DNA from 2 places in the Telluria sp. GW821-FHT07G12 genome. Region 2 is predicted to be linked to the other one. Evidence: predicted binding sites of a transcription regulator. Region 2 holds the regulator's gene; the other holds the start of a gene.
What was found. The regulator FliA, encoded in region 2, starts transcription of late flagellar genes. The targets are predictions, from matches to a motif close to CTAAAGTTTNNNNNNNNNNNGCCGNTA.
Positions count from the first base shown of each region.

Region 1: AC07PE_RS20520 (flagellar protein FliT) is a predicted target of FliA. The motif match lies at 8,598-8,624, and genes of this name have one in related genera.

Region 1 covers NZ_JBWKQA010000005.1:414,379-428,992, forward strand. The annotation lists gene AC07PE_RS20480 (CsbD family protein) at 1-134, opposite strand, end outside; gene AC07PE_RS20485 (AI-2E family transporter) at 256-1,335, shown strand; gene AC07PE_RS20490 (hypothetical protein) at 1,391-1,849, shown strand; gene AC07PE_RS20495 (DUF2939 domain-containing protein) at 1,846-2,388, opposite strand; gene AC07PE_RS20500 (CsbD family protein) at 2,473-2,652, opposite strand; gene AC07PE_RS20505 (class I SAM-dependent DNA methyltransferase) at 2,851-3,477, opposite strand; gene AC07PE_RS20510 (M13 family metallopeptidase) at 3,615-5,678, opposite strand; gene AC07PE_RS20515 (M1 family metallopeptidase) at 5,726-8,341, opposite strand; gene AC07PE_RS20520 (flagellar protein FliT) at 8,676-8,957, shown strand; gene AC07PE_RS20525 (glycoside hydrolase family 88 protein) at 9,236-10,456, shown strand; gene AC07PE_RS20530 (TonB-dependent receptor) at 10,477-13,002, shown strand; gene AC07PE_RS20535 (glycoside hydrolase family 2 protein) at 13,080-14,614, shown strand, end outside.
Region 2 covers NZ_JBWKQA010000001.1:732,422-747,035, reverse strand. The annotation lists gene AC07PE_RS03620 (YjbH domain-containing protein) at 1-2,085, shown strand, start outside; gene rfbB (dTDP-glucose 4,6-dehydratase) at 2,146-3,204, shown strand; gene rfbD (dTDP-4-dehydrorhamnose reductase) at 3,205-4,110, shown strand; gene rfbA (glucose-1-phosphate thymidylyltransferase RfbA) at 4,103-4,987, shown strand; gene rfbC (dTDP-4-dehydrorhamnose 3,5-epimerase) at 5,004-5,555, shown strand; gene AC07PE_RS03595 (hypothetical protein) at 5,622-5,930, opposite strand; gene flhB (flagellar biosynthesis protein FlhB) at 6,257-7,414, shown strand; gene flhA (flagellar biosynthesis protein FlhA) at 7,436-9,580, shown strand; gene flhF (flagellar biosynthesis GTPase FlhF) at 9,817-11,307, shown strand; gene AC07PE_RS03575 (MinD/ParA family ATP-binding protein) at 11,300-12,091, shown strand; gene AC07PE_RS03570 (RNA polymerase sigma factor FliA) at 12,097-12,816, shown strand; gene AC07PE_RS03565 (flagellar motor protein) at 12,807-13,550, shown strand; gene motD (flagellar motor protein MotD) at 13,564-14,289, shown strand; gene AC07PE_RS03555 (hypothetical protein) at 14,365-14,614, shown strand, end outside.

The DNA of each region.
Region 1 (14,614 bases), on a different contig from region 2:
TCCTGGGTCTTGCCTTCGACCTGGTTCTTCAGGCCCTTGACCTGCTGCTCTTCGCTACCGACCAGCTTGCCGGCTTCTTCCTGGATCTTGCCACCGATGTCTTGCAGTTTGCCTTCGACTTGGTTCGAGTTCATGGTGCTCTCCTTTCGTTAAACAGTGACTCAATGATAAGAAAGCTTGACTGCCGGCTCCGTTCGCGCACGCACATAGCTCAGCCGCGCGACGGTCGATACGGCCCGCTGATAGCATTTTTCCATGAGTAAGCAAGCACCCTCCCCTGAACCAGGCGGCCTGATGCGGCGTCCCGCCCTCGTCGACGGCATCGCGGCGCTGTTCCTGGCACTGCTGGCCGGCATCTGGTTCGCGGCCGACGCCCTGCTGCTGGTGTTCGCCTGCGTCCTGTTCGCCATCCTGCTGTTCGAGCTCAGCGCCATCCTCTCGCGCCGCTGCCACATCAACCGCAAGCTGTCCCTGGCCATCGTGGTGGGCATGCTGGTGCTCATCATCGGGCTGGGCGGCTGGGCAATGGCGCCGCAGATTTCCGAACAGGCCAACCAGCTGGCAAAGACGATTCCGACCTCGATCGAGCGCCTGCAGCAGATGGTCGAACAGCACCCGCTGCTCAGACGCATCGCGAGGGATTTGCCGCAGCCCAAGCAGCTCATGCAATACCTGGGGCAGATGGTGCCGAATGCCGGCCTGTTCTTCGGCGGCCTGCTGGGCGCGATCGGCAACGTCGCCATCATCCTGTTCGTCGGCATCTATTTCGCGGTGTCGCCGGGCGTCTACCGGCGCGGCTTCATCCGGCTGGTGCCGCCGGCCAAACGCGAGCGCGCAGGCCAGGTGCTGAACGAGATCGGCGGCACCCTGGCGCGCTGGCTGCTGGGCACGTCCTGCTCGATGCTGATCGCCGGCACCGCGACTGCGGTCGGGCTGAGCCTGCTGGGCGTGCCGCTGGCGCTCATCCTCGGCATCATCGCCGGCCTGCTCGACTTCATCCCCTACCTCGGCCCCATCATGGCGGGCGTGCCGGCGGTGCTGATCGCCCTGTCCGTCGACCCGCAGCTGGCCCTCTATACGATGATGCTGTTCGGCGGCATCCAGCTGGTGCAGGGCTATATCGTGCAGCCGCTGATCGATTCCTGGGCGGTGGAGATCGCGCCGGCGCTCATCATCGTGATGCAACTGATCTTCGGCACCATCTTCGGCTTTGCCGGCATCGCGCTGGCGACGCCGATGACGGCCACGCTAATGGTGCTGGTGAAGATGCTGTACGTGGAAGACATCCTCGGCGATCGATCCGATAAGCAAGATGGCGCGCCGCCGAGCGATTAATGGCTAGTATGGAATTTCCCAGCAAATGTAAAGGCAAAAGATGAACCTGCGTAGCTTGCTCCCCTCCGCTCTGATCGGCGCCGTCGCCAGCGCACGCTCGATGACGCCCATGGCCACGATTGCAACGGCGCGCCTCGCAGACCGTGACACGCCGGGCGAACTGGCCTTGCTGGACCGCCCATTGTTCAAATACGGCGCCCTCGCCATGGGGGTAGGAGAACTGTTCGGAGACAAGATGAAGACGGCGCCCGACCGCACCGTCTTCCTGGGTCTGCTGGCGCGCGTGATGAGCGCGGGGATCGCCGGTGCTGCATTGGCGCCGCGCGGCCAGGAGAAGACCGGTGCGGCGCTCGCAGTCGCAACTGCGGTACCGCTCGCTTACCTGACGCTGGCCGCGCGCAAACAGGCCATGGCGCGTATCGGCCAGACCCGCAGCGGACTCATCGAAGACGCACTGATCGTGGCCGCGGGTACGGCGATCGTGGCGCTGTCGACGCGGCCGGAACGCGCTTAGTTCGGCAACCGGATATCGGTCAGCTTCCAGTCAGCGAAGCCCTGGCGCTGCATCACGAGCGCCATCTTGCCTTTCGGCTTGGCGCTGCCGTCCCCTTCGACATGGAAGAGGATGGTATCGAGCCCCTGGCGTTCCGTGCTCCAGACGACCTTCTTGCGCTCGCCCGTACCGGGTTCGCCTTCGCGCGTCCCGCCGTTCTCGATCTTGAACTTCCCTTCACGCATCGCAAACATGATCGTTTCCGGGCGGATAGCCGTGTCGATGAGTTTATCGACCACGACACCCGCCAGCATGCGGCCGAAGTTATTGCCGCCCTGCTCCGCTTCATCCCCATGCAGGCGCGCCGCGAACTGGCTTTTCAGACTCTCGCGCAAGCGCGGGAAGTCCACATGCTCATTGAAGCGCGCGGCATCGGCCGTCACTGCAGCCTCGCGTAGCTGGCGCATTGCCAGGTAAGGAGACCAATACCAATACGCCGCCACGCCGGCGATCAGGACAAGGACAATGGTGGAGATGATCCGTTTTTGCAAGGTGTTCATCACCGGGATTCTATATGGAAATGACAAAGAAAACAGCCGCCCGGAGGCGGCTGTTTTGGAGGATACACGCCTAGGCAATGCAGATCAGCGGTTACCCTTGCCGACGATATCTTTCGCGTCGCCGACCTTTTCCTGCACCTTGCCTTCAACCTGTTTGTTCAGGCCTTTGGCTTGCTGCTCGCTGCTACCAACGGCTTTGCCGACACCTTCTTGAATCTTGCCGCCAATGTCTTTGGCCTTGCCTTTGATCTGGTCCTCATTCATATGGACACCTCCTTTCGATTGGTTAACGAACCCTCGACCCGCTGCGCATCCCATCCGGTGGACCGCCGAGATTGGTGGCGGTGTCGAGGTCCCGTCGTACCACCCGGCTGTCGAGCGGTACAGGTCCATCTTGGGCCGATTGCGGCCCTCACTCTGTTCGCCGGTTAACGTAGTGGAATCAATTTAGTTAGGTGAAACTTAAGCGGGCTTACGCCAGACACTTGCCAGCCACGGCTGCTGATCGCGCGGCAAGCCGGCCGGGCGGTAGTAGTGATGAATCGGTACGAAGCCGGCATCGGTGACAAAGGCTTCCCAGGCGGGATAGTCATGGAAGCTGCCCCAGCGCGGGCCGTTCCAGCCTTCTTCGTTATTGCCGCGCGGGTTGGAGCTGAACAGCACGCCGCCCGGCTTCAGGGAGTCATACAGTTCGCCCAGCACCTTGGGCAGCAGGCTGCGCGGTACGTGAAAGAGCGAAGCGTTGGCGTAGATGCCGTCGAACAGCGCGTCCGGCAGATCGAGATCGATAAAGTTCTGCAGCCACACTTCGCAGCCGCTGTACTGCGCGGCCATGTCCACGAAGCGAACGCTGCCGTCCAGGCCGATGGCGCGGTGGCCCATGTCGCGAAAGGTTTTGAGGTCGCGCCCCGGCCCGCAGCCGAGGTCGAGAATGGTGTATGGCGCTTCGGCCTCGATCGCATCCAGCAAAGCAGCGATGTTCTGGCTGACGTCATGATCGATGGTGCCCGCGAAGAAGCGCGGCGCACTGAGGTCGTAGTGATGCAGGGTGCGTTCGGAAATTTCCCGGAAGTCGTCGTCCTGTGTCATGCAAGGATGGGCGCGCAAGACGCGCCGTTTGAGGTCGAGATAATGCTGCTTCATGGACCACCTGCGGAAGGAATGCCAGGCCATTGATTCTAGGCCTGGCTTCCTTGACGCCGGCGTCCGTTACCTTCTAAAAACTATTACCAGACGCGCACACGCTCTTCCGGCGCCAGATACAGCTTCTGGCCTGGCTGAACGTCGAAGGCCTTGTACCAGGCATCCAGGTTGCGCACGGTGGCGGTGCGGTACTGCGGCGGCGCGTGGCCGTCGGTCAGGATGCCGCGGCGCTCGGCGGCTTCGCGCGCCTTGTTGCGCCAGCTGTGCGCGTAGCCCATGAAGAACTGGCGGTCGCCTTCCGGCGTCGCGCTTTTTTCCTTACCTGTGCCCGAGGCGGCCCGGTAGGCGTCGTAGGACGCAGCCAGGCCGGCCAGGTCGGCCAGGTTTTCCGACAGGGTCAGCTGGCCGTTGACGGCGAGGTCGCTGAAAGGCTTGTAGCCGTTGTACTGCTCCACCAGCTTGCTCGACGCGGTCTTGAAGTGCTCCGCATCCTGCTTGGTCCACCAGTCGCGCAGGCGGCCCTGGGCGTCGAACTGGGCGCCCTGGTCGTCGAAGCTGTGGCTGATCTCGTGGCCGATGATGGCGCCGATCGCGCCGTAGTTGGTGGCGTCCGACGCTTTCGGATCGAAGAACGGCGGCTGCAGGATCGCGGCCGGGAAGTTCAGCGCGTTCTGCAGCGGCAGGTTGACGGCATTGACCAGCTGCGGCGGCATCGACCATTCGGTGCGGTCCGGCTTGCGGTGCAGCTTGGCGATCTCCTGCGCGGTGTGGAATTCGTCGGCGCGCACGGCGTTGCCGAAGGCGTCGTCGGCCACGACCTTCAGGCCTTCATACGACTTCCACTTGTCCGGGTAGGCCACGCCCACGTACAGGGTCTTCAGCTTTTCCTTGGCCTGGGCGCGGGTGGCCGGGGCCATCCAGTCCAGCTTGTCCACGCGCTTGCCGAAGGCATCGACGATATTGCTGACCATCTGCTGCAGGCGGGCCTTGTTCTCGGCCGGGAAGTACTTGGCCACGTAAATCTTGCCGACCGCCTCGTCCATCGCGCCGTTGGTGGCGCCGAGTGCGCGCTTCCAGCGGAGCGACTGCTGCGGCGTGCCGCTCAGCGACTTGCCGTAGAAGTCGAAGCGCTGGTCGGCGAAGGCCTTCGGCAGCACATTCGCCATCTGGTTGATGCGATGGAAGGCGAGGTAATCCTTCCAGGTGGCCAGGTCGACCTTGTCCACCAGCGCGGCCTCGCCCGCCATCGCAGTCGGATGCCAGACGATGAACTTCTGCTGGTCGCCCAGCTTGGCGGCCTTGAAGAAGGCGTTCCAGTCCATGCCCGGCGCCTTGGACGCGAAGTCCTTCACGGTCCAGGTGTTATCGGCCTTCAGCACATCGGCCGAATCGGCGCGGCTGGCGTGGCTGTTCGCGAGCTCGACTTCCAGCGCGAACACCTTGGCGGCGCGCGCGTCGGCATCGCTGTAGCCGGCCATTTTCAGCATCGCCGCGATGTGCTGCTGGTACTTGGTACGCAGCCCGGCCATGCGTTCGCTGCTGTCCAGGTAGTAGGCGCGGTCCGGCATGCCCAGGCCGCCCTGCAGGATGTAGGGCATGTGGCGGGTGGTGTCGTGCAGGCCTTGCGCGACCCACAGGCCGAACAGGTTCTCGGTGAAGAAGTTGGTGTTGTTCAGCGGGTCGACGTCGGCGCGGATCGATTCGCCCAGCGCGCGCGTGAGGCCGGCCTTGTCCTTGATGCCGTCGATCTTCGCCAGCAGCGGCTTCAGAGGCGCGGTGCCCTTGCCTTCGATGGCCTGCTCGTTCATGTAGGCGCGGAAGTAGTCCGACACCTTGCGCGCTTCGCCGTTCAGCTTCTTGTCGTTGGCGAGGTCTTCGATCATCTTGACGATGCGCTGGTTGGTCTCTTCCGCCAGCGCGCCCATCGCGCCCCAGGAGCTGCGGTCGGCCGGGATCTCGGTTTTCGAGAGCCAGTCGCCGTTGGCGTAGGCGAAGAAATCGTCGCCCGGACGCACGGCGGCATTCGCCTGGGATGCTTCGACTTTCGGTGCGGCAGCCTGCTGCGCCTGGCCAGGCATAGCCACGACGGCGGCGCCGCACAGGGCGAGCACGATGGCGGTTTTCACTGGAGTCCAGCTGGTCTTCATGTAGTTCCCTTCTTGGTGAGTGATCGTCTTATTGTAGTACCTGGATTTCATTTCAGCGCCTCGCGCACTTGCGGCAGCAGGCGCGCCTTCTGGGCCGCGCGCACGCGCACGCCGCTGGCAACCCGCTGCGCTTCGACCTGCGCATCGGCTTCGAAGTTCTGGCGAACGAAGTCTTCCATGCGCTGGGCGTCGCCGGCGTTCGAGGACGCGGCGACGATGCCCGGGAAGGCGCGGTTGCGGTTGACCGAATCCTGGGTCTTCATCAGCTGCTCGCGGTTGGCGACGGCGAAGTTCCAGGCCTGGTCGAGGTGGGAGCGGCCCACGCCCTGCACGATGCCGGCCACCTGGGTCGGCGGCGTGTTCGGCGACAGCGCCATCTGCAGCACCTTGTCCGCCAGCGCCGGATCCTGCACCTGGATCAGTGCGCCCAGCAGGCGCGAGCGCTCCTCGTTGTTCTGGGTCTGCTGCATGCGCGCGGCGATGGCCTCGAAGGTCTGCTGGTCGGCATAGCGGCCGGCGGCGGAAGTCACGAAACCGATCATCGCCGGGCTGACGGAGGCCGGGTCGCTCAGCCAGCGCTTGAAGCGGCTGCGCGCCTGCGCGATCGCCTCCTCGTCGCCGGCACGCGCCAGGGCGCCGGCCAGCAGCGCGCGCAGCTGGGCGTCTTCGACCGTCTCGGCGGGCTTCTCGTCCCAGCCCAGTTTGACAAGCTTGGGCTTGGCGAAGCCGACGATCAAGCGGCGCACCAGCGGACGCTCCGGCTCGCCGCGCGCCAGGGAATCCAGGAAGCCGAGGTTGCCGAGGATGGATTCCCACACCGCCAGACGCGGCTCATCGCCCAGCTGCGCCGCCAGTTTCAGCCAGGCGTCGAGCGGGACCAGGCCGGCCGTGACCTGGGTCCAAGTATCGTTCAGGAGCTTGAGGCGGGTGGCGTCCGGCAGGCGCGCGGCCTGGCTGGCCAGCGCGTCGAAGGTGGCGCGGTCGTACTGGATGCGGAAGTAGCCGACGCTGTGCGGGTCGACCACCAGCGCGCCCTCGCAGCCGGGCAGCGTCACCCTGGCGGTGGCGCCGCTCAGCAGGGTCGTCATCGACTTGCCGTTCACGGTGCCGACCTGCAGCGGCACGCTCCACAGGCGGTTATCCGTGGCCGGCTCGTCCAGGCGGAACTGCTGCTGGCTGAGGGTCACCTTGCGCTTGCCGTCCTCGCAAGCCTGTTCGACTTTGATCAGCGGGAAGCCCGGCTGGGTGGTCCAGTCCGAGGCCAGCTTGCCGACCGGCTTGCCCGAGGCATGCTCGAGCGCCGCCCACAGGTCGGCGGAAGTCGTGTTCGAATACTGGTGCTTCTGCATATAGGCGCGGATGCCCTTGCGGAAGGCGTCTTCGCCCAGGTAGGCCTCGAGCATGCGCAGGAAGGCCTGGCCCTTTTCGTAGGTGATGTCGTCGAAGGCGTCGGCGGCCTGGGCTTCGGTCTCGACCGGGGTCTGGATCGGGTGCGTGGTCTTGCGCGCGTCGAGGTTCATGACGCGTTCGCGGTCGCCGATGTTGGCCAGGTAGGGGCGCCACTCCGGGTGGAAGTGCTCGGTGGCCTTGGACGCCATCCAGGAGGCGAAGCCCTCGTTCAGCCACAGGTTGTCCCACCAGGCCATGGTCACCAGATTGCCGAACCACTGGTGCGCCATTTCGTGGGCGTTGACCGAGAAGGTCATCTGGCGGATGTGCTCCGGGCTGGTCTTCGGATCGTACAGCAGGGTGTTTTCGTTGTAGACGATGCCGCCCCAGTTCTCCATCGCGCCATTGAAGCCGTTCGGGATCGCGATCTGGTCCAGCTTGGCCAGCGGGTAAGGCACGCCGAAGTAGTTGTTATAGAAGTGCAGCAGGTCGCGGCTGGCGTTAAGGGCAAAGGCGCCCTTCTCCTTTTTGCCCTCGGTGGTGACGACGCCGATCTCGACGCCGTCCTGCTTCGTGCTGATGCGCTCGAACTCGCCCGCGGCCAGCACTACCAGGTAGCTCGGCATCTTCGGGGTCGGCTTGAAGCTGATGCGCTGCTTGCCGCCGGCGATGTTGGCCTGCTTGTCGACCGGGGTATTCGAGAATGCTTTCAGGCCGGACGGCAGGTCGACCGACAGGCGAAACTTGGCGCGGAAGGCCGGCTCGTCCCAGGTCGGCAGCATGCGCCGCGCGTCAGTCGGCTCCATGGTGGTGGCGATCAGCTTCTTGTCCGCCTTCCCGGCCTGGTAGTTCACATAGAACAGGCCGCGCCCTTCGCGATTGATCTTGCCGCGGAAGGCCAGCTCGAGGCGATAGCGGCCCGGCGCCAGTTCTTGCGGCAGGGTGAAGCTCAGGGTTTCCTGCTTCTCGTCCAGCACCGGGCTCAGCTTGAGCTGCTTGAGTCCCTTGCCGGAGAGCGTGGCGCTGTCGATTTCCAGCGCGGCGGCGTTCAGCATGATCGTCGAGGTGGCTTTCAATACCTCGATCTCCACCGTTTCCGTGCCGCTGAAGATATTGGCGGCGATATCCGGCGCCAGGTGGGCCTGGTATTCCACCGGGATGACGTCCTTGGGCAGCTTGCCCGGCGTCTTGTCAAAAGAATACGGTGCTTCGGCATGGGCGCCGATGGCGGCAAGGGCCAGCGCGGTAGCGCCGATCGCCTGGATTGGTCTCATGGACTTTCTCCCTTTCTCTCTCGTCTTGTTATTGTCGGCGCTGCTTTGGCGCAGCGATCCAGCTTGCACTATAACCAAGCCGAATGGCAAGGATGACAGGATTGCGACAAACTGCAAAAAGCCGGGCTGGATTGCACAATCCGGGGAGCAGATCGCTTTCTGCCCATCTCTTCCGTGCGCTGGATCAAGTTGAATACAGGCAAAATCTCATGAATCGAGTTTGCGAAAAATTTTTTAAAAAAATCTTTCGAAAACCCTAAAGTTTCAAAAATCTGGGCCGATAACGACCCAGATACCCGGCAATCCGGCCGGAAAAAATTGCTCTTGGTGCATCATGACGTCCAACGAAGTCCTCGCCATGTACGAAAACATCGCCGCTCTCAGCGGCCGCATGGCAGTTGCTGCCCAGGATGGCGACTTCGATGGCTTGGCTCGGCTGGAAACCCAGGTGTCCCTGCAGGTGAGCGCTACCAAATCGGGCGTGCCGCCGCTGGAAGGCGCCCAGCGCCTGCGCAAGATCGACCTGCTCAAGCAGATCATGGCCAACGACCGCGCCGTGCGCGACGTCACCGAACCCTGGCACGGCCAGATCGAACGGGCAATGAGCGCCCACTAAGCGTTTCACTCCCCCACCAATCAACCCCTGCGACTCGCGTCCCAGGGGTTTTTTGTTGCTTATCCCTCTACTCCTTTTTGCTGCACAACAGCAAGCAAAACGTTTTCTCTGATCTCGCTTGTTTTCATGGGCGCAGGAAATAAAGCTACATATCTCCCTATGAAACTGGACAGACCAATTCAAAAAACCTTAAGTTAATCGTTTTCCTAAAGTTGTTGACATGGCCGTTTCTTGTGATTAGGATTCTCACAACAATGACAGGCACAAGGAGACGAACCATGTTGGACGCATGCCGCCGAGCCGCCAGCCGCGCTGCGAAAACGTTTGCCTGCGGAATCGTCCTTGCTGCCATCGGCACCCAGGCGCTGGCAGCCGAGCCGGTCGCCGATCTCGTCAAGCGGGATTTCCAGATCGCGGCCGCCCAGTACCGCAGCCTGCTGGCCTCGGTCCAGGGCAAGCCGGGTTTCCCGCGCACCGTCGACAAAGGCGCACTGGTGACGGTCGGCCCGAAGGACTGGACCAGCGGCTTCTTCCCAGGCTCGCTGTGGTATCTGTTCGAAGCCACCGGCGACCCGGCCTGGAAAACGGCCGCGATCCGCTACACCCTCGACACCGCCCCGGCCAAGTTCGACAAGTCCCAGCACGACCTCGGCTTCATGCTGGGCAGTGGCTACGGAAACGGCTACCGCCTGACCAAGGATCCGGCCTACCGCGACGCCCTGCTGGCCGGCGCCACCACCCTCATCACCCGCTTCAATCCGAAAGTCGGCGCCATCCAGTCCTGGGACCTGTGGAAGGACAGCACCTGGAAATTCCCGGTCATCGTCGACAACATGATGAACCTCGAACTCCTCATGTGGGCGGCTAAGGCAGCCAACGAGCCGCGCTACCGCGAGATCGCCATCGCCCACGCCGACACCACCCTGCGCAACCACTTCCGCCCCGACAGCTCGAGCTACCACCTGGTCGACTACGATCCGCAAACCGGCGAAGTGCGCGGCAAGGTCACGGTCCAAGGCTTCGCCGATAACTCCTCGTGGGCGCGCGGCCAGGCCTGGGGCCTGTACGGCTACACCATGATGTACCGTGAAACGAAAAAGCCGGAGTACCTGGCCCAGGCGCGCCGCATCGCCGACTTCTTCATCCATCACCCCCGCCTGCCAGCCGATGCCATCCCTTACTGGGACTTCGACGACACCGCCATCCCCAACGCCCCGCGCGATGCCTCCGCCGCCGCCATCACCAGCTCGGCGCTGCTGGAACTCGCCGGCTTCGTCGACGCCCCGAATGCCGCGCGCTACCGCGCCTTCGCCGAGCGCCAGCTGCGCAGCCTGTCCTCCAGCGACTATCTGGCCGCGCCCGGCGAGAACCACGGATTCCTGCTCAAGCATGCGACCGGCCACAAGCCGGCCGGCAAGGAGATCGACGTGCCGCTGAATTACGCGGACTACTACTTCCTGGAAGCTTTACTGCGCCTGCGGGCGACGCAATCTCAATAAAAAATCAAGAGGAGACACACATGCAGAAGCACCATACCGGGCGCGCCCACATTGCGCTCAAGCCCCTGTCCGCCGTCGTCGCACTCGCCATCGCCCAGTGGACGCTGCCGGCCTGGGCCCAGGAAGCGCAGGAGGCCCAGCCCGACCCGAACAAGATCCAGTCGGTGGTCGTCACCGCCAACAAGCGCGTCGAGCGCCTGGAAAACGTGCCGATGGCGATCTCCGTCATCTCCGAGCAGGAGATCCAGGCGAACAATATCCGCGAGATCGAGGACGTGATCAACCTCACCCCCTCGCTGACCCAGGCCTCGGGCACCACGGCCGCCAACAACGCCCTGTTCATGCGCGGCATCGGCACCGTCTCGGTGGGTATCGGCGTCGAATCCGACGTCGCCGTCATCATCGACGATATCCCGATCGCCGTGCAGTTCCAGGCCTTCCGCGACCTGGCGGACGTGTCCCGCATCGAAGTCCTGAAAGGCCCGCAGAGCACCCTGTTCGGCAAATCGGCGGTGGCCGGCGCGATCAACATCGTGACCAAGCCGGTCGCCGGTCCGATGACCTACCGCGGCAGCTACTACCGCACCGACGACGGCGAATGGCGCGTGGCCGCATCGGCCGGCGGCCGCGTCTCGGATACCTTCGCCATGCGCCTGGCCGCCAACAAGAACGAGATGCCGGGTAACTTCACCAACCTGACGACCGGCGAAAAGGTCAACGGCTCCTCCGGCAACACCTTCATGGGCAAGCTGACCTGGACCCCGATCCGCGACCTCGACATCGACATCCTCCCGCACTACAACAAGCAGGAGAACAGCCGCGGCGTGACCGCCGTGAACGGCTTCTACCGCACCACCGGTTCGGCCGCCGCGGGCAATCTGGTGCGCACCGACGCCGACCTGGCCACCGCCTACATGAACGGTAACCCGCAGCTGCCGGCATCGCTCACGCTGGCCGGCATCAACCCCTACGACAAGAACAACCGCAACGTGCGGCGCGACTTCCCGACCGGGATCAACTCGAAGACCGCCGGCACCGGCCTGAAATTCTCGTACCGCCTGCCGAGCGATGCGACCCTGATGTCGATCTCCTCGTACGAGCACTACACGGCCAACGACTACCGCGACCAGGACTTCGTCGACGTCCCGACCATCGCCCGCCCCGGCGAGACCAAGTTCAGCGTCGGTAACAACCAGTTCGGCACCTACGAGATCAACTCGAAGACCCAGGAACTGCGCCTGGTCTCGCCGGACGCCAGCAACTTCCGCTATGTGGCCGGCCTGTGGTGGGCCAAGAACACGATCGACCGCCACTTCATCCGCGGCTTCTGCGTGGCGCCGAGCACCTGCACGGCCAACTCGCCGTCGAGCCCGACCAACTACTACACCGACATCTACAACATCAACAAGGCGGTGTTCGGCCAGGTGACCTGGGACTTCGCGCCCACCTGGACCCTGGTTGCCGGCGCCCGCCACAACATCGAGGAATCGGGCTACAACTACATCCGCAACTTCTACACCGACCAGCTGGACCGCGCGACCTTCAAGCCGGGCCCCGTCGGCGTCGACCAGTTCTCGAGCAGCGGCAACATGGACGTGGCCAACACCGGCAAGCTGAGCGTCCAGAAGCAGGTCACGCCCGACCTGATGGTGTACGCCATGACCGCCACCGGCCACAAGGGCAAGGCCTACGACGTGACCAGCGGCCTGAAGGCCTCGGCGGCCTTCCCGGTCGATCCGGAAACCAGCCGCACCTATGAACTCGGCACCAAGGCCAACCTGTTCCACGGCCGCATGTCGGTGGCGGCGGTGGCCTACAAGACGGACTTCAAGGGCTATCAGCAGAACACCTCCTTCGTACTGCCGAACGACCCGACCATCTACACGCAGCTGAACTCGATCCCGAAAGTGCGCACCAAGGGCTTCGAACTGGACACCAGCTTCATCGTTACCACCGGCCTGACGGTCAAGGCTTCGGTGGCCTACACCCGCCCGACCATCGTCGACTGGAAGAACGGCCCCTGCTACCAGGACAACACCAACCCGGCCATCGGCACCACCGGCAAGGGAGAAAACGGATCGCTGGCCGGCTGGAACCGCGCCTGCTACGCCATCGTCGCGGGTTCGACCACCGGTGTGCAGGACCTCTCCGGCGGGATCTTCCCGGGCACCCCGAAGGTCAAGGTCAACATCGGCAGCAACTACGACTGGAAGTTCGCCAGCCTGCCCTTCTCGGCCTTCGTCAACGGCAACGTGCGCTACCAGAGCGACTACCAGACCAACATCAACAACGACCCACGCTCGGTCAACGACGGCTACACCATCGCCGACCTGGGCTTCGGCGTGCGCGACAACGGCGGCCGCTATACCCTGAGCTTCCGCGTGAATAACCTGTTCGACCGCTTCTACATCGGCAACGCGAACGCCAGCGGCCCGTCCTACCGCGCCGGCCCGACCTCCTCGTCGCCGTCCATCACGGTCAACAGCTGGGTGCCGCCGCGTGACGTCTTCCGTTATTTCAGCGCGAAGCTCGACGTGAAGTTCTGACGCTGCAGTATCATCGCAAGAGCCTTTCGATGCCGTCCGGCCCCTCCCGGACGGCATTGTCGTTACTTGGAGAGAGAATGAGACACCGCATTATTGCCCTGCTCCTCGCCGCCTGTGCGGCCATGGCCCACGCCGCGGATCCGGTTGACGTCCAGCTGGCCGGCACACCGGTCACCAAACGCGCCGACAGCCTGGTAACGCCGCTGCAGAACATCTACGGCCGCAGCCACCTGAGCCTGAACGGCCGCTGGAGCTACATCATCGACCCCTACGAGACCGGCTACTACGACTACCGCCACGTGCCCTTCGACGCGTCGAGCAGCGGCAAGGGCGGCTTCTACGACGACCGCAAGCCGAAGGACAAGGGCGACTGGGTCGAATACGATTTCGACCGTGCGCCGACCATGAAGATCCCAGGCGACTGGAACTCGCAGGCCGAGAAGCTGCAGCTCTACGAAGGCACGCTGTGGCTGCGCCAGGTGTTCGAAGCCCAGCCCGTGCAGGGCAAGCGCTACATGCTGTACTTCGGCGCGGTGAACTACGAAGCCCACGTCTACCTGAACGGCAAGAAGCTGGGCATGCACCGCGGCGGTTTTACACCCTTCCAGCTCGACGTCACCGATAAACTGGTCAGGGGCCGCAACTTCGTGGTGGTCAAGGCGGACAACACGCGCCACCAGGACGCCATCCCGACCCTGAACACGGACTGGTGGAACTACGGCGGCATCACCCGCGACGTGCTGTTGGCCGAAGTGCCGGCCACGCACATCGCCGACTACAAGCTGCAGCTGGCGAAAGGCGACGCCCATCGCATCGAGGGTTATGTGCAGATGGCCGGCGCGTCGGGGCCGCAGAAGGTGACGGTGTCGATACCGGAAGCCGGCATCCAGGCCAGCGTGCAGACCGATGCGCGCGGCCGCGCCGCCGTCAGCATCCCGGTCAGCAAGCTGGACCTGTGGTCACCCGAACTGCCGAAATTGTACTCGGTGACGCTGACGGCCGGCGATGACAAGGTGGTCGACCGCATCGGCTTCCGCACCATCGAAACGCGCGGCGAGGACATCCTCCTGAACGGTAAGCGCGTCTTCCTGCGCGGAATCTCGCTGCACGACGAGAACCCGCTGATTCCGGGCCGCCTGCGCAGCAGCGGCGACATGCGCATGCTGCTGCAATGGGCCAAGGAGATGAACTGCAATTACGTGCGCCTGGCCCACTACCCGCACAGCGAAGAGATGATCCGCCTGGCCGACGAGATGGGCCTGATGGTCTGGGCCGAAGTGCCGGTCTACTGGACCATCTCCTGGGACAAGCCGGAAACCTTCGCCAACGCCCAGGCCCAGCTGACGGACCTGATCGTGCGCGACAAGAACCGCGCCAGCGTCGTGGTCTGGTCGATCGGGAACGAGACGCCGATCTCCGCGCCGCGCAATGCCTTCATGGGCGGGCTGGCCAAGACCGCGCGCTCACTCGACGACACGCGCCTGGTGGCGGCCGCGCTGGAGATCCACCGCAAAGGCAAGTCGATCACGATCGAGGATCCGCTGGCCGACCTGCTCGACCTGGCCAGCTTCAACGAATACGCCGGCTGGTACTGGGCCAGCAATGCGGAGAT
Region 2 (14,614 bases):
CCGGCGCCTTTCGACCCGAAAAAAGCGCCGCCGCGCGCTACCGCCGCCGAGTGGCAGCAGGACGGCAGCCGCGGTGCGGCGCTGGCGCAGGCCCTGGTCAAGCAGGACTTCAAGAACGTGCGCGTCGAACTCGACAGCAACGTTCTCAAGCTCACACTGACCAACAACCGGATCTCGAACATGGGCCGCGCCATCGGCCGTGCGGCGCGCACTGCGCTCGCATTTGCGCCGGAAGGCACGCGCGCGATCCACATCACGTATACGAAGCTCGAACAGCCGATCGCCACCTACGAGTTCCAGGACCTGCAGCGCCTCACCGACTATCTGACCGGCCTGGTGAAGCGCGAAGATTTCCTGCAGACGGTGGCGGTGCGCTACGCGACCCCGGCGGACCGCATCGACGACCAGCAGGGCCTGCTCGCCGCAGTCCGCGAGGAGGGCAACGGCCTGGCGGTGCAGGTCGGCCAGGACGGAAATATCGTCCAGGTCGTGTCCGAAGACCGCGAGGCAAACCGCTTCAAGACCATTCCGAAGATTTCCTTCTTCTTCAACGACCCGAGCGGCGCGTTGCGCTATGAAGTCGCGGCCGCAGCCAACTATGACAAGCGTCTGGGTCAGGGCACGTATCTGAACAGCGCATTCAAACTGAACATCCTGGAAAACGTCTCGGGCGTGACCCAGAAGTCCAACAGTCTGCTCCCGCACGTGCGTACCGATGTTGCGGAGTATAAGCGCGGCAGCCGCCTCAAGCTGAATCGACTGCTGCTCAACCAGTACCTGACCCTGGACGAAGGCCTTTACGCGCGCGCCTCGGCCGGCTTCTATGAAGAGATGTACCGCGGCCTGGGCGGCCAGGTCCTGTACCTGCCGAAGGACAGCCGCTGGGCGGCCGACCTCAGCGTCGATGCCGTACAGCAGCGCGGTTACAAAGGCTGGTTCGACAAGCTCGATTACCAGACCGTCACCGCGCTGGGCGCGCTGCACTACAAGCTCCCCTACGACGTCACCGCGACCGCACGGGCAGGGCGCTTCCTGGCGAAGGACGCAGGCGTGCGCCTCGAATTCAAGCGCCGCTTCCAGTCCGGCGTCGAAATCGGCGCCTGGTACACGAAAACCAACGGCAAGGACATCACTAACCCCGGGACCCCGGCCAATCCTTACAACGACAAGGGCGTGTTCCTCTCTGTCCCGCTGAACATCATGCTGCCGATGGATTCTCAGGCCAATGCCGGCATCGGCCTGTCCCCATGGACCCGCGACGTCGGCCAGATGGTCGCCAGCCCCGGCGACCTGTACGACCTGTTCGAGCAGCCGCGCCGCGACCTGACCACCTACGACGGCCTCGGCAACTTCGCCGAGCGCCGCGACGAGCAGAACCTGCCTGCGGTGAACCCGCCGGTTCGGCCGATGCCGAACATGTGGCCGATCTTCCGCTATCGCGTGGAGCAGTCCTTCTCGAACACGCCGACCCTGCCGCAGTGGGCCAACGGCACCATCCTGGGCGGCGGCGCGATCCTGGCCGGCGCGCTTCTCGACAAGCCGGTCGACCGCTTCATGCAGAAGCATGCAGGTTCGCGCGTTGCGCGCGCCTGGGATAGCGTCGGCAAGGGCATGCCGGTGGTGCTGGCCGGCGCCGCTGCCGGTGCGGTCGTATTTGGCGATGCGCGCGCCCAGAACATGGGCATCATTTCGCTCGAGTCGATCGCCGGCGCGGTTGCGGTGTCAATGGCCACCAAGCGCATCGTCGGCCGCGCGCGTCCCAACGAAGGGATGGGGCAGTGGAGCAAGACGTCGGACCGCTCGAACGCGTCCTTCCCGTCGAATCACAGCACGGTCGCGTTCGCGGCGGTGACGCCCTTCGCGCAGGAGTACGATGCGCCCTGGCTGTATGGTCTCGCCGCCGCCAGCTCGATGGGCCGCGCCGCGGGCCGCGAGCATTGGGTGTCCGACGTGGTCGCCGGCGGCGTGCTTGGTTATGCGATGGGCAGCTGGCTGTGGCAGAGCCAGCGCAATAACACGGGTTCGAGCTTTTCCGTCGCCCCGGGACCGAAGTCGGTCAGCGTGGCCTGGAGCGGCAGCTACTAAGGGCCCTCATGTGGCGCGTACAATACTGTCCATGTACGCGCACACAGGAGCACCATTTCCATGATCTTGACGACCGGCGGCGCCGGCTTCATCGGCAGTAACTTCGTGCTGGACTGGCTCGCCGGCTCGGACGAGCCGGTTGTCAACCTGGACCGGCTGACCTATGCCGGCAATCCCGAGAATCTCGCCAGCCTGCGCGGCGACCCGCGCCACGTCTTCGTGCAGGGCGATATCGGCGACGCCGCGCTGGTAGCCAGGCTGCTGGCCGAGCACCGGCCGCGCGCGGTCATCAACTTCGCGGCCGAAAGCCATGTCGACCGCAGCATCCACGGCCCGGAAGACTTCATTCAGACGAACATCGTCGGCACCTTCCGCCTGCTGGAAGCGGTGCGCGCGTACTGGAGCGGCCTGCCGGCGCCGGAACAGGCGGCCTTCCGCTTCCTGCACGTGTCGACCGACGAAGTCTACGGTTCGCTGGGCAAAGACGATCCTGCCTTCCGCGAGTCGAATCGCTACGAACCGAACAGCCCTTACTCGGCCAGCAAGGCTGCCAGCGACCACCTGGTACGCGCCTGGCACCACACCTACGGGCTGCCGGTGCTGACCACCAACTGCTCGAACAACTACGGGCCCTGTCACTTCCCGGAAAAGCTGATCCCGCTGTGCATCCACAACGCGCTGACCGGCAAGCCGCTGCCCATCTATGGCGACGGCCAGCAGCGGCGCGACTGGCTGTACGTCGGAGACCACTGCGCGGCGATCCGGCGCGTACTGGAGGCAGGACAGCCCGGTGAGGTCTATAACGTCGGCGGCTGGAACGAGAAGGCGAACCTGGAAGTCGTGACGACGCTCTGCGATATGCTCGACGCCTTGCGCCCGCGCGAGGATGGCCGATCCTATCGCGAGCAGATCACCTTCGTGGCCGACCGCCCCGGCCACGACCGCCGCTATGCGATCGACGCCGGCAAGATCGAGCGCGAGCTGGGCTGGAAGCCGCGTGAAACCTTCGAGAGCGGCATCCGCAAGACCGTGCGCTGGTATCTCGACCACCAGGACTGGGTGAAGAACTTGACCAGCGGCGCTTACCGCGACTGGGTCGGCAAGCACTACGGAGAATGAATGAAAATTCTGTTGACGGGGAAGGACGGGCAGGTCGGCTTCGAGCTGGTGCGCGCGCTGGCGCCGCTGGGCGAGATCGTCGCCGTCGGCCGTGCCGATTGCGACCTGGCCGACGCTGAAGCGCTGCGTGCGCTGGTGCGCCGTGTCGAGCCCGGGCTCATAGTCAATCCGGCTGCTTACACCGCCGTCGACAAGGCCGAATCCGAGCCGCAGCCGGCCTTTGCTGTCAACGCACGCGCGCCAGGCATCCTGGGCGAGGAAGCCGCGCGGCTTGGAGCGCTGGTCGTTCACTACTCTACCGACTATGTATTCGACGGCGCCGGAAACATGCCCTGGACGGAAGCCGATACGCCGGCGCCGCAGAGCGTCTACGGCAGCACCAAGCTGGCCGGCGAGCGCGCACTGGCCGAAGCGTGCCCGCGCCACCTGATCCTGCGCACCAGTTGGGTGCTGGGTGTCCACGGCGGGAACTTCGCCAAGACCATACTGCGCCTGGCGGCCGAGCGCGAGCGCCTGAGCGTCGTCGACGACCAGTTCGGCGCGCCCACCTCCGCCGCCTTGCTGGCCGACCTCACGGCCCACCTTGTCCGCCAGTATGCGCGCGAGGGCGCGCAGGCTTTCCCCTACGGGACCTATCACCTCGCGGCGGCGGGCGAGACCAACTGGCACGATTACGCGCGCTTCGTACTCGAGGCCGCGCAGCGGGCCGGCATGCTGCTGCGGGCAGGACCCGCGGACGTACTGCCGGTGCCGACGGCGGCCTATCCTACCGAGGCCAGGCGTCCCGCCAACTCGCGGCTCGACACCAGCCTTTTCGGCCATACCTTCGGCCTCCGGCTGCCGCCCTGGCAGGACGGCGTACACGAGGTATTGCGGCACCTTCTCCGGAGAGACAACGATGCTTGATCCCCAACGCAAAGGCATTATCCTGGCCGGCGGCACCGGCACCCGGCTGTATCCCGCGACCCAGGCCGTCAGCAAGCAGCTGATGCCGGTCTACGACAAGCCGATGGTGTACTACCCCCTCAGTACCCTGATGCTGAGCGGGATCCGCGAGGTTCTCCTGATCAGCACACCCCAGGACGCGGCGCGCTTCAGCGAACTGCTCGGCGACGGCAGCCAGTGGGGCATGAACATCCAGTACGCGGTGCAGCCGACGCCGGATGGCTTGGCCCAGGCCTTCATCATCGGCCGCGATTTCATCGGCAACGGCCCGTGCGCGCTGGTCCTCGGCGACAACATCTTCTATGGTCACGAACTGGCGACCCACCTGAAGCGCGCCAACGAACAGGTCGACGGCGCCACCGTGTTCGCCTACCACGTGCAGGACCCGGAACGCTACGGCGTGGTCGAATTCGACGCCGAACGCCGTGTGGTCAGCATTGAAGAAAAGCCGAAGGCGCCGAAGTCGAACTATGCGCTGACGGGCCTGTACTTCTATGACAAGAACGTGTGCAACATCGCCGCCGATATCAAGCCGTCCGCGCGTGGCGAACTGGAGATCACGGATGTTATCCAATCCTATCTCGATCAGGGCAACCTGAACGTCGAGATCATGGGGCGCGGCCTGGCCTGGCTCGATACCGGCACCCATGACAGCCTGCTGGAGGCGGCCAGCTTCATCGCCACGCTGCAGAAGCGTCAGGGCCTGCAGGTATGCTGCCCGGAAGAGATCGCGTATCGCCAGGGCTGGATCAGCGGCGCCGACCTCGAACGGCTAGCGTCTCCTCTATCGAAAAACTCCTACGGCGACTATTTATTAAAGCTGCTGAAATCTTCCTGAAACCCGACACCGAAACATGCCTTACACCGTAACACCCACCGCGATCCCCGATGTGCTGCTGCTGGAGCCCAAAGTCTTCAGCGACGACCGCGGTTATTTCTTCGTCAGCCATAACGCACACGATTTCCGGGAAGCGACCGGCTTAAATGTCGAATTCGTGCAGGATAACCACAGCATGTCCGAGAAAGGCGTGCTGCGCGGCCTGCACTATCAGATTCAGCATCCCCAGGGCAAGCTTCTGCGGGTAGTGCAGGGCAGCGTGTTCGATGTCGCCGTCGACCTGCGCAAGTCCTCGCCGACCTTCGGCCGCTGGGTGGGCGCGCTGCTCAGCGCGGACAACCGCAGGCAATTATGGATTCCACCCGGCTTCGCGCATGGCTTCCTGGCTCTGAGCGAGAAGGCCGAAGTGCTCTACAAGATCACCGATTACTGGCATCCGGAGCATGAGCGCACGCTGTTGTGGAAAGACCCGGTCTTAGGCATCGAATGGCCCATCGACGGCGAACCGCGCCTGGCGGCCAAGGATGTGGAAGGGAAGCTATTCGGGGAAATAGAAGTGTTCGAGTAAAAAAATCGGCTGCCCTTGAGCAGCCGATTTCTTTGCAACCAGGCGCACGAGGCGCCCACGCACCGATTAGTGGTGGGTGGTGGTCGAGTGGTTGGTGGTCGAATCGTTGTCCGAAGCGGCAACGGCGACAGCAGCAACAGCGGCGCCAACGGCGACCAGGGTGCCGGTCGACAGGCCAGCGATGGCGCCGGTGCCCAGGAAGCCGCCCGACGAAGCAGCACCAGCAGCGGTACCGGTAGCACCGGTCGATGCAGCGCCGGTCTGGCCAGCAGCAGCGTTACCTGCGTTCGACGTAGCCGATTGAGCGGATTCTTGTGCCAGCACTTGTGCCGACATCAGGGCCAGGATTGCGCCAGCAGCGATGATTTTTTTCATGATGGGTCCTTGTTCAAATAGGGGCGATGCAGCAATACTCTGTCGCTACGCGATTATAACAACGAAATGTTGCCTTGATTCATTAGAAACCTGCTTGTACGGCAACTCCCGCGAAAAGTGTGAGTAATTTTCCACTTGTCCGCGACACAATAGTCTACAGCAAATATTTTTGAACAATCTCACGTTTTCTAACCACAACGTCCACCGTTTGAAGGGGAAAAGCTACACCTTTCCCCTCCTGTTCCCCGTATAGCCCTACGGCAACATCTGGAATAATCCTATCCTGAACCAAAGCCGGTAGCGCAGCCGGCCAACAGGAGCGGGGAATGGCGGAAGCAAGCAACGCAGAAAAGACAGAACCAGCGTCAGCCAAACGGTTGCGCGACGCACGCAACAATGGCGACGTTCCCCGTTCGCGCGAAGTCGCCACCTTCACCGTCCTGATGACTGCGGGCGCCGGCCTGTGGATGCTGGGCGGCGGCGTCGTCAACAAGCTGTCCAGCGCGCTGGAGCGCGGATTGTCGCTCGACCGCGAGCAAATCTACAACCCCAACGTCCTGATCGAACGCATCGCCGCCGACATCGCGGGCGTGATGCTGGCCTGCCTGCCGCTGGCGATTGCGATCATGTTCGTCGCCGTGGGTTCCTCGCTGCTGATCGGCGGCTGGAACTTCACCGCCAAATCCTTCATGCCGAATTTCGCCAAGCTCAATCCCATGAATGGCCTTGGCAACATGGTCTCGAGCCATGCGCTGGTCGAGCTGCTGAAAGCCTTTGCCAAGACGCTGCTGGTCGGCGCCGTCGCCTGGTACGTGGTGATGAGCGAAAAGGATGCCGTGGTCGGCCTGGCGGTCGAGCCGCTCGGCGTCGCCATGTCGCACACGGCCGGCCTGGTCGCCCGCGCTTTCCTCATCATGACCGCCTCGCTGGGTGCGATCGCCGTGCTGGACGGTCCGTATCAGAAATGGCACTACGCCAACAAGCTGAAGATGACGCGTCAGGAAGTGATCCAGGAATCGAAGGAATCGGACGGTAACCCGCAGATCAAGGGCAAGATCCGCCAGATGCAGCGCGAGATGGCGCGCAAACGCATGATGAGCAACGTCCCGACCGCCGACGTGGTCGTGACCAACCCGACCCACTTTGCGGTGGCGCTGAAGTACGCCGAAAACGGGCGTGGCGCGCCGCGCGTGGTGGCCAAGGGTACCGACGAAGTCGCGGCCAAGATCCGCGAGATCGCGAAGGAAAACAAGGTCGCGCTGCTGGAAGCGCCGGCCCTGGCCCGTGCGCTGTACAAGCACACCGACATCGACGACGAGATCCCGGAAGCCCTGTACTCGGCCGTGGCCGAAGTGCTGGCCTACGTGTATCAGCTGCGCGCCTACAAGAAGGGCACCAGCGACCACTATCCGGACCGTCCGAACAAGCTGCCGGTGCCGCCGGAGATGGATCCGTTCAACCCGGCTTCGCAGCAAAAACACTAAGAGTAAGCAAGGAATCACGCAATGAACGGTTTCAAACTGCCGGCCTGGGCCAAGGCGATTCTCGGACGCGGCAACGCGCTGGCTGCGCCTATCCTCATCATCCTGCTGTTGTCGATGATGATCCTGCCGCTGCCGGCGTTCGCACTCGACCTGTTCTTCAGTTTTAACATTGCGATGTCCGTCATCGTGCTGCTGACCGCCCTGTACACGGTCAAGCCGCTCGACTTCATGGCCTTCCCGGCCGTGCTGCTTGTGACGACCCTGCTGCGCCTGGCGCTGAACGTGGCCTCGACCCGCGTCGTGCTGACCGAGGGCCATACCGGCGGCGCCGCGGCCGGTAAAGTGATTGAAGCCTTCGGCCACTTCCTCATCGGCGGCAACTACACCGTCGGCCTGGTGGTGTTCATCATCCTCACCATCATCAACTTCATGGTCGTCACCAAGGGTGCCGGCCGTATCGCCGAAGTGGGCGCGCGCTTTGCCCTGGACGCGATGCCGGGCAAGCAGATGGCGATCGACGCCGACCTGAACGCCGGCCTGATCGCCGAAGCGGAAGCCAAGCAGCGCCGCTCGGACGTGGCGATGGAAGCGGAATTCTACGGCGCGATGGACGGTGCCTCGAAGTACGTGCACGGCGACGCCGTGGCCGGCATCCTGGTTACGCTGATCAACGTGATCGGCGGCCTGATCGTCGGCATGATCCAGCACGACATGGCTTTTGCCGACGCCATCAAGAACTACACGCTGCTGGCCATCGGTGACGGCCTGGTCGCGCAGATCCCGTCGCTGATCATCTCGATCGCGGCCGGTATGGTCGTCTCGCGCGTGGCCAGTGACCAGGACGTCGGCGACCAAGTCGTCGGCCAGCTGTTCGGCCGTCCTATCGTCATGTACATCACAGGCGGCATCATCGGCGGCATGGGCATGATCCCGGGCATGCCGAACCTGGTGTTCCTGCTGCTGGGCAGCGCCCTGTTTGGCGCCGGCTACCTGGTGGAAAAGCGCCAGAAGAACGCGCCGGCGAACGGTGCACCGGGCGCGGCGGGTGCGGCCGGGCAGGGCGGTGCCGCGGGCGCCGCGGGTGGGGCAGGCGGCGCCGCTGCCGCTACCACGCCGGCCGAGCAGGAAGAAGCGACCTGGCAGGACGTCATGCCGGTCGATACCCTAGGCCTGGAAGTGGGCTATCGCCTGATTCCGCTGGTCGACAAGGGCCAGGCCGGCGAGCTGCTCAAGCGCATCAAGGGCATTCGCAAGAAGTTCGCGCAGGAAGTCGGCTTCCTGGCGCCGCCGGTGCACATCCGCGACAACCTGGAGCTGAAGCCCACCGCCTACCGCATCTCGCTGAAGGGCGTGGAAGTGGGCAGCGGCGAGGCCATGACCGGCCAGTTCCTGGCGATCAACCCGGGCATGGCGAGCGGCACGCTGCCGGGCCTGGTGACCACCGATCCGGCCTTCGGCCTGCCGGCGATCTGGATCGATGCCGGCCTGAAGGATGAGGCGCAGAGCATGGGCTATACCGTGGTCGACGCCGGCACCGTGATCGCCACCCACCTGAACCACCTGATCACCACCCACGCCTCGGAATTGCTGGGCCGTATGGAAGTGCAGGCACTTCTTGACCATTTGGCAAAAGATGCACCCAAGCTGGTCGAGGACCTGGTGCCGAAGGTCGTGTCCCTGTCGACCTTGCAAAAAGTGCTGCAGAACCTGCTGCAGGAAGGCGTGCACATCCGTGACATGCGCACCATCATCGAGACGCTGTCGGAGCATGGCGGTTCGACCCAGGATCCGAACGATCTGACGGCACTGGTGCGTATCGCGCTGGGCCGCGCCATCGTCCAGCAGCTGTTCCCGGGCACCAATGAGCTGTCGGTGATGACCCTGGACAACCGTCTCGAGCGCCTGCTGGTTCAGGCCCTCAACGCCGGTGGTGACGGCACCGGCATCGAGCCTGGCCTGGCCGACACCATCGTCCAGCAGGCCGCCAACGCTGCCCAGCAGCAGGAGGCGATGGGCTTGACGCCGGTGCTGCTGGTGCCGGGTCCGCTCCGTACCTTGCTGTCGCGCTTCCTGCGCCGTGCGCTGCCTCAACTGAAGGTGCTGTCGCATTCGGAGATTCCGGAGACGAAGACGATCCGGGTGACCAGTCTGGTTGGCACCGCCTGATGAGTAAGCAATGACCGTCGAATCGCCCGCGCAACGCGGGCGATTCTTCTTGTGGCGGTTCAATATCACTCTCTGGATGTCCTGCCTCGGGGAAATAAGCACCTTTCCCCTTCCTTTTCCCGCGATGGTTTCCCTGCGGCATCGTCAATAATCCTATCCGTGAATGGGCCAATATGCCCGCCAAGCCGATAGCAACCGACTGACGTAACACCTGCCTGCAAGAGCGGAGACCAACGATGAACGTGAAGAAATTTACAGCCCCGACTTCCCGTGAGGCCCTGCGCAAGGTGCGCGATGCCCTGGGGCCAGACGCGGTCATCCTGTCGAACCGCCCGGTGGATGGCGTGGTCGAGATCCTGGCCCTGGACAACGACGACGTCGCCTCGCTGTCGTCGCCGTCGCCGGAATCGGAAATGGCGGCCCCGCGCCCCCAGCTGCACCACCTGGACGACATGCCGGCCGCACCGGCTGCCCCGGCCGCCCGCGCGCTGCACGAAGCCGGCGCACCGCGCCCCTACGACGCCCCGGAGGCCCGCAGCTTCAGCAACATCCAGGCCGAGCCGATGCCGCGTGCCGCAGCCGCAGCCCGCCCGGCCATGCCGTCTTTCAATGATTTCGAAGAGCCGGCGCCGGCTCCGCAAACCTACGCCAACCGCCGCGCCCAGCCGGAAACGCCGTCCTTCGACATGGCCGCGATGACCGCCATGATGTCGGCCGCGATCGCCCAGGCCAAGGAATCGGCTGCAAGCGCGGCCGCCGCCGAGATCCAGGGCATGATGGGCGAGCTGCGCGCCATGCGCGGCATGATGGAAACCCAGCTTTCCGAGCTGTCCTGGGGCAGCACCCAGCAGCGCGAGCCGCAGAAGGCCACCGTGCTGCGCGAGATGCTGGCGGCCGGTTTTTCGGCCAGCCTGTCGCGCTACCTGATCGACAAGCTCCCGGCCGGCAAGGATGCCGCCGAAGCGATGCGCTGGATTAAGACTGTCCTGGCGCGCAACATCACCAGCATGTCCGATGAGGACGCGATCCTCGACCGCGGCGGCGTGTTCGCCCTGGTCGGTCCGACCGGCGTCGGCAAAACCACCACCACTGCCAAGCTGGCCGCGCGCTGCGTGATGCGCCACGGCCCGGAAAAGCTGGCCCTGATCACCACCGACGCCTATCGTATCGGCGGCCACGAGCAGCTGCGCATCTACGGCAAGATCCTGGGCGTGATGGTGCACTCGGTGAAGGACGAGGCCGACCTGCGCATCGCACTGAAGGAACTGCGCAACAAGCACACCGTGCTGATCGACACCATCGGCATGTCGCAGCGCGACCAGATGGTGACGGAACAGGTGGCCATGCTGACCGAGAGCGGCGCCAACGTGCAGCGCCTGCTGTGCCTGAACGCGACCTCGACCAACGAGACCCTGAACGAAGTGGTGCGCGCCTACCAGGGCACCGGCCTGGCTGGCTGCATCATGACCAAGATGGACGAAGCCGCTTCGATCGGCAACGTGCTGGACGTGATCATCCGCCAGAAGCTGAACCTGCACTATATTTCCAACGGCCAGCGCGTGCCGGAAGACCTGCACCTGGCCGACCGCGCCATGCTGGTCGACCGTGCCTTCCGCACCAAGAAGGACGCTGCCGCGCAATTCTCCGATGCCGACCTGCCGCTGATGATGTCCGGCCTCGGCAACCTGAACAACGACCGTTCGCTGCGCGAGGTGTACGTTGGCTAGTTTTGATTTCGACCAGGCAGAAGGCCTGCGCCGGATGCTGGCGGGCCCCAAGCCGCGCATCGTGACTTTTCTCTCGGCGACTCCGCAGGACGACAAGGGCGCCATGCTGGTGAACCTGGGCGCCTCGCTGGCCCAGAGCGGCAATGACGTGCTGATCGTCGACGCCTGCGAGCACGACTATGGCGTGGCCCAGCGCCTGGGCGTGGACCGCGGTCCCGGCCTGCTGCAGGTGGCGCGCCAGGAGTGCGCGCTGAACCAGGTGATCCATCCGGCGCCGCAGGGTTTTTCGGTGGTCAAGATGAGCCCCGGCCGCACCGCCGACGAAACCCGCCGCCTGGCGAAAGCCTTCGACGTGCTGGTCAAGCAGTCGGCCGGCAGCATCGTGATCGTCGACGGCGAATTCTCCGACGACGGCAGCTTCCCGGTGCCGATCATGGAATCGTCCGAGATCGTGGTGCAGGTCTCGACCGGAGCCACCTCGATCACCAACGCCTATGCATTGGTCAAGCGCCTGTCGCAACACCTGGGACGCCGTCCTTTCGGTATCCTTGTCACCGGCGCTACCGAAGCCGAGGCAAAGGTGGTATACGATAATATGTCATCTGCGGCAACACGTTACTTGGCAGTAACGCTGAGCTCCATGGGCTCGGTGCCTGCCGACGAGTACCTGCACCGCGCCGCGCGCCTGGGCCGTGCCGTGGTCGACGCCTTCCCGCTGGCGGGCGCATCGGTGGCATTCCGCCGCCTGGCCGGACGTTTTGCAACGGGCATGAGAGCTATTTAAAAAGAATGTACACGGCCAAAGGGAAAGCGGACAAGAATCATTTGCTGACGGAGCATGCGCCGTTGGTGAAGCGTCTCGCCCACCAGATGAAGGCGAAACTGCCGCCGTCCGTCGAAGTCGATGACCTGGTACAGGCAGGCATGATCGGCCTGCTCGATGCGATCAGCCGTTACGAAGAAAACCACGGCGCCCAGTTCGAGACCTATGCGGTGCTGCGCATCCGCGGCGCCATGCTGGACGAATTGCGCAGCAACGACTGGATGCCGCGCTCGACCCGCCAGAACATGCGCAAGGTGGAGCAGGCGATGGCCACCCTGCAGCAGCAGCTCGGCCGCCCGCCCAGCGAATCCGAGATCGCCAAGTCGCTCAAGCTGTCGCTGGCCGATTACCAGGAAATGCTGGGCGATTCCGGCGGCCACCAGCTGGTCTATTACGAAGACTTCCATGACGAGGACGGCAACGACAGCTGGCTCGACCGCTATGCCGTCGACGACGACGATCCGCTGCGCGCGCTGTTGGAGACCGACTTCCGCCAGGCCGTCATCGATGCCATCGACAACCTGCCGCCGAGGGAAAAGATCCTGATGGGCCTGTATTACGAGGAAGAGCTGAACCTGAAGGAGATCGGGGCGGTGATGGGCGTGTCGGAATCGCGCGTGTCGCAGCTGCACAGCCAGGCCGTGGGCCGCCTGCGTACCTATCTGCGGGAGCTTGCGTGGACATAGCCAGCCTGCTCGGGCTGCTCCTGGCGATTGCCGGCATACTGGTCGGCCATACCCTCGACGGCGGCAAGTTCTCTTCGCTGGTGCAGCCGGCCGCGTTCGCGATCGTGGTGGTCGGCACCTTCGGCGCCGTGCTGCTGCAGACCAAAAAATCCGCCTTCATCCGCGGCCTGCGCATGCTGCGCTGGGTGTTCGCGCCGCCGCCGGACCGCCGCAAGGAGCTGGCGCGCGAGATCCATCTGTGGAGCCTGTCGGCGCGCCGCGACGGCCTGCTCTCGCTGGAACAGTACATGGCCAAGGCCGATCCCTTTATCCAGAAGGGCCTGCGCCTGGTGGTCGATGGCATCCAGCCGGACAAGCTGCGCAGCCTGCTGTTCACCGAAATCAACACCTACGAAATGCGCGAGCGCCAGGCCGCCCGCATCTGGGAATCGGCGGCCGGCTACGCGCCGACGGTCGGCATCCTCGGCGCCGTGCTGGGTCTGATTCACGTGATGGAAAACCTCAGCGACCCTTCGCGCCTGGGCGCCGGCATCGCGGTTGCCTTCGTCTCCACGGTGTACGGCGTGGGCCTGGCCAATCTGCTGTTCTACCCGGTGGGGAACAAGATCAAGAGTATCGTCGCCGAGCAGGTGCTGCAGTACGAGATCCTCACCGACGTGTTCCACGACATCGCCACCGGCGACTACACCCGGGTGCTCGAAGAACGCATCGCCTGCCTGACGGCGCCGCACTGAGTCGGGGCCGTTGATGACGCGCCGAAAACGCTACGTCGAAGACAACGAAAACCACGAGCGCTGGCTGATCTCCTACGCCGATTTCATCACGCTGCTGTTCGCCTTCTTCGTCGTGATGTACGCGGTCTCGGTGGTCAACGTCGGCAAGTACAAGGTGCTGTCCGATGCCCTCGGCGACGCCTTCGGCGGGCGCGGCGCGGCAACGAAAGTCAATACCTCGGTCGACGTCGAACCGCTGCCGCTGGCGAACATCATCGCGCGCAAGCGTGCGGAAGAGGCCAAGCGCGACCGCGTGCGCCTCGAGCAGCTGGCCCGCAAACTCAATAGCGTCCTCAAGCCGCTGGTCGACAGCGGCAAGGTGCGCGTCACCCAGACCGCGCGCGGCGTCACCGTCGAGATCAACGCCAGCGTGCTGTTCGACGAAGGCGATGCCGGCCTCACCGGCAACGCGAGGGAAACCCTGGGCACCGTGGCCGGCCTGCTGAAGATTGACACCCACGCCATCGAAGTCGAGGGCCACACCGACAACACCCCGATCGCCAACGCCGCCTTCCCTTCGAACTGGGAACTGTCGGCGGTGCGCGCCAGCACCGTGGTGCGGCTGTTCGTCGAGAGCGGTGTGGCCGAGCGCCGCCTGGCCGCGGTCGGGCGCGGCGCCAACAAGCCGATCGCCTCCAACGACGACCAGATCGGCCGGGCGCGCAACCGGCGCGTGGCGGTCACCATCCTGGCCGAATAGCAGGGCTCAGCACCGCACGCTTGGCATTTCTCCCCTGGCAGCGCACAATCGTTACGACCCGACAGGAGCTGTCGAATGCGACGACGAACGATGCTGTGCGCCGCGCTGTGGGCCGTGACGGCCGCGGCCGCGGCCGCGGGCGCCGATGGAGAACGATTGATGAACGTGCATGCGAGCCTGAGCGTCGACGCCAGGCATGACAAGGTGCTGGTGACTTTCAAGATCGAGAACCGCGGCGAGCGGCGGGTCGGCCTGCCGCGCGAGATCGCCGCCGACACGGCCTTGACGCGCCGCCTGTTCGACCTGCGCCAGCACCCCGGCGACG